One region of the Enterobacter sp. RIT637 genome, then DNA from elsewhere that is predicted to be linked to it. Evidence: predicted binding sites of a transcription regulator. Region 1 holds the regulator's gene; the other holds the start of a gene.
What was found. Region 1 encodes sigma-54, which starts transcription at its own class of promoters, with help from an activator protein. Its sites were predicted from a motif close to GTTGGCACANNTTTCGCTNT; they were not measured.
Positions count from the first base shown of each region.

Region 2: glnA (glutamate--ammonia ligase) is a predicted target of sigma-54. The motif match lies at 1,972-1,991, and genes of this name have one in related genera.

Region 1 covers NZ_JAIHAZ010000005.1:80,622-84,147, forward strand. Annotated here, with positions in the region: gene rapZ (RNase adapter RapZ) at 1-508, opposite strand, end outside; gene ptsN (PTS IIA-like nitrogen regulatory protein PtsN) at 554-1,045, opposite strand; gene hpf (ribosome hibernation promoting factor) at 1,128-1,415, opposite strand; gene rpoN (RNA polymerase factor sigma-54) at 1,438-2,871, opposite strand; gene lptB (LPS export ABC transporter ATP-binding protein) at 2,919-3,526, opposite strand, start outside.
Region 2 covers NZ_JAIHAZ010000016.1:103,034-106,559, forward strand. Annotated here, with positions in the region: gene typA (ribosome-dependent GTPase TypA) at 1-1,699, opposite strand, end outside; gene glnA (glutamate--ammonia ligase) at 2,087-3,496, shown strand.

The DNA.
Region 1 (3,526 bases):
TAAAGCCGAAGGATTCAAACACCATCGTCAGTTCACGCTCGCGTTTACCCAGCAGACGGGTACGCAGCATTTCCGCCAGTTCGTGCACGGACATTTCAGAAGTGTCGACAATCAGGTCGGCCCGGGAGCGCAGCGGTTCCAGCAGATCGCTCTCTTCGTCGATGGCACTTTCCAGTGAAAGGTTTTTACTGGAGAGTGGGTGCAAACGACGGGTATCGCTGTAGCGACGGATCAGGGTGTTACGATCGGCATCAAGGAACAACAGCTGAGGCGAGAAGCACTCTGGCAGATTGCTCATGGCCTGCTCAAAGACCTCAGGTGATTCTGGCATGTTACGGACATCGATACTGACGGCGGCAGAAATTTGTCTGTCCGCAAGCGTCCGCGCCAGTTCGGGCAACAGCACCACCGGCAGGTTATCTACGCAGTAAAAACCCATATCTTCCAGCGCGCGCAGGGCGACGGATTTCCCCGACCCCGAGCGACCGCTGACGATCATCAGCACCATGTTCCGTTTCTCCTCAGGACAACAGATGTGAAGGCCATCTCCCGGTTACGCATCATCCTGATTGCCTTCTGCTTCAGTGATAATCTGGAAAAGCTCTTCATCACTTTGGGCTGAACGCAGTCGACGGCAAATAGTTTTATCGGCCAGGCGTTTAGCGACCAGCGACAACGTATGCAGATGGGTCTTTGTCTGGTCTGCTGGTACCAGCAGCGCGAAGAGGAGATCGACGGGCTGGTTATCGATGGCGTCGAAGGCGATAGGCGTCTCCAGTTGCACAAACACCCCCACGGCACGCAAAGTGTCTTCTTCCAGTTTGCCATGTGGGATAGCAATGCCGTTGCCAATGCCGGTACTGCCCATTTTTTCACGGGTCAGGATCGCTTCGAACACGACCTGAGGCGGCAGGCCCAGCTGTTTTGCAGCCAGTTCACTGATGATCTCCAGCGCACGTTTTTTGCTCTGGCAGTGAACGCCACTGCGGGTACATTCCTGGTTAAGGACATTGCTCAGTTGAAGAGCGGAATCGTTGTTCATCATAATTTCACCTAAGCGCTAACTGTACAAATGGCCTGTTGTGTCGCACAACAGGCCGTCCTGCACCCGTTAACTGCCCGGACAATTAGTGTTGTTTCAGTTTATCTTTATGTTTATTGAGCTGTCGTGCAAGCTTGTCAATCAAGCCGTCGATAGCAGCGTACATGTCTTGCCCTTCCGCACTGGCATGGAGTTCACCCCCGTTGACGTGCAGGGTTGCATCCGAGATATGAGTCACTTTCTCCACTTTTAACACAACATAGACCTGATTGATCCTCTCGAAATACTGCTCAAGTTTCGCGAACTTCGCGTTCACAAACTCGCGTAAAGCCTCAGTAATCTCGACATTGTGTCCTGTGATGTTGAGCTGCATAGTGTCTTCCTTATCGGTTGTGTCAGACCAGCTGTTTACGCTGGTTAGACGGCGGAATGGATAAAGACTCTCGATACTTCGCAACAGTACGGCGTGCCACCATAATACCCTGGTCGGACAGCATGGTGGTTAACTTACTGTCACTCAGTGGCTTCGCGGGGTTCTCCGCGGCGATCAACTTCTTCACCAGTGCGCGAATGGCTGTTGACGAGGCTTCGCCGCCGCCTTCGGTATTCACATGGCTGGAGAAGAAATACTTAAGCTCAAAAATACCGCGTGGACTGTGCAGATACTTCTGCGTGGTCACGCGAGAAATGGTTGATTCATGCATCTCGACGGCCTGGGCGATGTCCGCCAGTACCATCGGTTTCATATACTCTTCGCCCTGCTCAAAAAAGGCCTGCTGTTGTTCAACAATACAGCGGCTTACGCGCAGCAGCGTGTCATTCCGGCTCTCCAGACTTTTGATCAGCCAGCGTGCTTCCTGCAAATTGCTACGAATATATTGATTGTCGGAGTCATTGCGCGCGCTGGTGCACATGGAGGCGTACTGCTGGTTGATTTGCAGGCGAGGAATGCTGTCAGAGTTCAGTTCAACGACCCAGCGGTCATTGTGTTTTCTGACCAGCACGTCCGGGATCACGTACTCGGGCTCGCTGGTCTGGATCGACTGGCCGGGACGCGGATCGAGCGACTGGATCAGATTCACCGCTTCTTTCAGCACCTCTTCCTTCAGGCGCGTGACGCGCATCAGGGAGCGGAAATCGTGGTTAGCCAACAGATCCAGATGATCGCTGATGATTAAGCGCGCCTCGTCGATCCATGGCGTCTCTTTGCTGAACTGAGAAAGCTGGATCAGCAGGCAGTCGCGCAGATCTTTTGCGGCCACGCCTACCGGATCGAAACGCTGGATGCGCTTCAGAACGGCTTCGATCTCCTCAAGTTCAATCTCTTCGTCGCCCATGCTTTCCAGTATATCGTCCAGCGTGACGGTCAAATAGCCGGTGTCGTCAACGGCATCGACAATTGAGGTGGCAATCGCGCGGTCGGTATCGGAGAAGGGGGTGAGTTCCACTTGCCACATCAGGTAATCCTGCAGCGACTGGGTGGTTTCTCCCTGATAGACCGGTAGCTCATCATCCTGGTAGTCTGCACGCGTGCCGGAAGGGGTTCCGGCGGTGTAGATTTCATCCCAGCTGGCATCCAGCGGCAGCTCGTCCGGCATCTCTTTTTGTTCGAGCGCATCAGCGGTGTCGAGCGTTTCAGTGTCCTGCGTTTGCTGGGTTTCTACCTCGTCATGAAGATCGGTTTGCTCCAGCAACGGATTACTGTCCAGCGCCTGCTGGAGCTCCTGCTGGAGTTCTAATGTGGACAGCTGCAACAGACGGATCGCCTGCTGTAGCTGCGGCGTCATCGCCAGTTGTTGGCTGAGCCTTAATTGCAAACCTTGCTTCATGTTCAGAGCATTTTTCTCCGGTTCGGCGTTACGTTACCTCTACCCTATCAGAGTCTGAAGTCTTCCCCAAGGTACACGCGCTTAACATGCTCATCTTCGAGGATTTGCTGCGGTGTACCGTGGGCAATCAGATGGCCCTGGCTCACTATGTAGGCGCGTTCACAGACGGCCAGCGTTTCACGGACGTTGTGGTCTGTGATCAGCACGCCAAGCCCGCTGTCGCGCAGGTGTTCGATAATGCGTTTGATATCAATAACCGAGATCGGGTCAACGCCCGCGAAGGGCTCATCCAGCAGGATGAATTTCGGGTTGGCGGCCAGCGCACGTGCAATCTCGACACGACGACGTTCACCCCCGGACAACGCCTGACCGAGACTGTCGCGCAGATGTTCGATGTGAAACTCTTCCATCAGCTCGTTGGCGCGGTCGGTACGCTGCTCGCTGGTCAGGTCGTCACGGATCTGCAGCACGGCCATCAGGTTATCGTAGACGCTCAAACGACGAAAGATTGAGGCTTCCTGCGGCAGGTAGCCGATACCACGGCGCGCGCGCGCGTGCAGCGGCAGCAGGCTAATGTCTTCATCATCAATGATGATGTTGCCGGCATCACGCGGCACAATGCCCACCACCATGTAGAAGGTGGTGGTTTTACCCG
Region 2 (3,526 bases), on a different contig from region 1:
GCTCCAGGGTCATCTTGATCGGTGGAACCAGCACCGTTGCTTCGTCAGTACCGGACGCACGCATGTTGGTCAGTTTCTTACCGGTCAGGCAGTTTACAGTCAGGTCGTTAGAACGACTGTGAATACCGATGATCTGGCCTTCGTAAACTTCTGCACCGTGGCCCAGGAACAGCTTACCGCGGTCCTGCAGGCTGAACAGTGCGAACGCAACCGCTTTACCCTGACCGTTGGAGATCAGAACGCCGTTGTTACGCTGGCCTACTTCGCCCGGACGAACATCGTCGTAGTGGCTGAAGGTGGAGTACAGCAGACCCGTACCAGACGTCATGGTCATGAACTCTGAACGGAAGCCGATCAGGCCACGGCTTGGGATCACGTAGTCGAGACGTACGCGGCCTTTGCCGTCTGGATTCATGTTTTTCAGGTCGCCTTTACGCTCACCCAGAGCCTGCATCACAGAACCCTGATGCTGCTCTTCAACGTCCAGCGTGACGTTTTCGAACGGCTCTTGTTTACGGCCGTCGATTTCGCGGAAGATAACTTTCGGACGGGAAACCGCCATTTCGAAACCTTCACGACGCATGTTTTCGATCAGAACTGACAGGTGCAGCTCACCACGACCGGAAACGCGGAATGCATCAGCGTCTGGAGTTTCTTCAACGCGCAGCGCAACGTTGTGCACCAGCTCTTTGTTCAGGCGGTCAAGGATCTGACGAGAGGTAACGAACTTACCTTCTTTACCACAGAACGGAGAGGTGTTGACGTTGAAGAACATGGATACGGTTGGTTCATCAACGGACAGGGCTGGCAGTGCTTCGACTTTCTGCGGATCGCAGATGGTGTCGGAGATGTTCAGTTCACCCAGACCGGTGATGGCGATGATGTCGCCCGCTTCAGCGATGTCGCTCTCGATACGCTCAAGACCCAGGTGAGTCAGTACTTTACCGACTTTACCGTTACGGGTTTTGCCTTCGCTATCGATGATAGTGACCTGCTGGTTAGGCTTAACTTTACCGCGCTTGATACGACCAATGCCGATTACGCCAACGTAGTTGTTGTAGTCGAGCTGAGAGATCTGCATCTGCAGGGTGCCGTCGAGATCAACGTTTGGAGCAGGAACACGGTCAACAATCGCCTGGTACAGCGGGGTCATGTCTTCAGCCATGTCTTCGTGGTCCAGACCTGCAATACCGTTCAGCGCAGAAGCGTAAACGATAGGGAAGTCCAGCTGCTCGTCGGTCGCGTCGAGGTTAACGAACAGGTCGAAGACCTGATCAACAACCCAGTCAGGACGCGCGCCAGGACGGTCAACTTTGTTGATAACAACAATTGGCTTCAGACCATGAGCAAACGCTTTTTTGGTCACGAAGCGCGTCTGGGGCATTGGGCCATCCATTGCGTCAACGACCAGCAGAACGGAGTCTACCATGGACATTACACGTTCAACTTCACCACCGAAGTCGGCGTGCCCTGGGGTATCAACGATGTTGATACGGTAGTCATTCCATTTGATAGCGGTGTTTTTGGCGAGGATGGTAATCCCACGCTCTTTCTCCAAATCGTTGGAGTCCATCACGCGTTCTTGAGTTTCGGCACGAGCATCAAATGTACCGGACTGCTGCAGCAGCTTATCAACCAGGGTAGTTTTACCATGGTCGACGTGCGCGATGATGGCGATGTTACGCAATTTTTCGATCACAACTTTGCCTCAGGCATTTAGAAATAGCGCGTTATTGTACACGGATTAATCGCACTACAAAACAGGATCACAAACATCCCCCGCAAACAAGTATTGCAGAGATGCTTTGTGATCGCTTTCACGGAGCGGTAAAAGGGCACTTTAACGTAAATTGCACCAATATGGTGCTCAATGTTCACATTGAAGCACTATACTGGTGCAACAAATCCATTGTGGTGCAGCCCTTTTGCACTATGGTGCGCATGATAACGCCTTTTTGGGGTGTTTTAAAAGTTGGCACAGATTTCGCTTTATAAAAATACGGCAAAAAGATGGCATCACAGCCACCTTGATAGAAGTTGAAGACCTCGTTACCACGACGACAATGACCAATCTGGAGAGTTAAGTATGTCCGCTGAACACGTTTTGACGATGCTGAACGAACATGAAGTGAAGTTTGTTGATCTGCGCTTCACCGATACCAAAGGTAAAGAACAGCACGTCACAATCCCTGCTCATCAGGTGAACGCCGAATTCTTTGAAGAAGGCAAAATGTTTGACGGCTCCTCCATTGGTGGCTGGAAAGGCATTAACGAATCCGACATGGTTCTGATGCCAGACGCAACCACTGCGCTCATTGACCCGTTCTTCGAAGAGCCAACCCTGATCATCCGTTGCGACATCCTCGAGCCAGGCACGCTGCAGGGCTACGACCGCGACCCACGCTCCATCGCAAAACGCGCTGAAGAGTACCTGCGTTCTACCGGCATCGCAGACACCGTTCTGTTCGGGCCAGAGCCAGAATTCTTCCTGTTTGACGACATCCGTTTTGGCGCGTCAATTTCGGGTTCCCACGTGGCTATCGATGACATCGAAGGCGCATGGAACTCTTCCACCAAATACGAAGGTGGTAACAAAGGTCACCGTCCTGGCGTGAAAGGCGGTTACTTCCCGGTTCCTCCGGTCGATTCTTCACAGGACATCCGCTCTACCATGTGTCTGATCATGGAAGAGATGGGCCTGGTTGTGGAAGCGCATCACCACGAAGTGGCGACCGCTGGCCAGAACGAAATCGCTACCCGCTTCAACACCATGACCAAAAAAGCGGATGAGATTCAGATCTACAAATACGTTGTGCACAACGTTGCGCACCGTTTCGGTAAAACCGCGACCTTCATGCCAAAACCAATGTTTGGTGACAACGGTTCCGGTATGCACTGCCACATGTCTCTGTCCAAGAACGGCACTAACCTGTTCTCTGGCGACAAGTACGCGGGTCTGTCCGAGCAGGCGCTGCACTACATCGGTGGTGTTATCAAACACGCTAAAGCGATCAACGCCCTGGCGAACCCAACCACCAACTCCTACAAGCGTCTGGTTCCAGGCTACGAAGCACCAGTAATGCTGGCGTACTCTGCACGTAACCGTTCTGCTTCTATCCGTATCCCGGTTGTTGCGTCTCCGAAAGCACGTCGTATCGAAGTGCGCTTCCCGGATCCAGCGGCTAACCCATACCTGTGCTTCGCAGCACTGCTGATGGCCGGTCTGGACGGTATTAAGAACAAGATCCACCCTGGCGAAGCCATGGACAAAAACCTGTATGACCTGCCGCCAGAAGAAGCGAAAGAGATCCCACAGGTTGCAGGCTCTCTGGAAGAAGCACTGAACGCGCTGGACGCAGACCGTGAGTTCCTGACGGCTGGCGGCGTATTCACTGATGAAGCGATTGACGCTTACATCGCGCTGCGTATTGAAGAGAACGACCGCGTGCGTATGACTCCGCATCCGGTTGAGTTCGAACTGTACTACAGCGTTTAATCAAGTTGTTTTACCCGGCGTGATAAACGT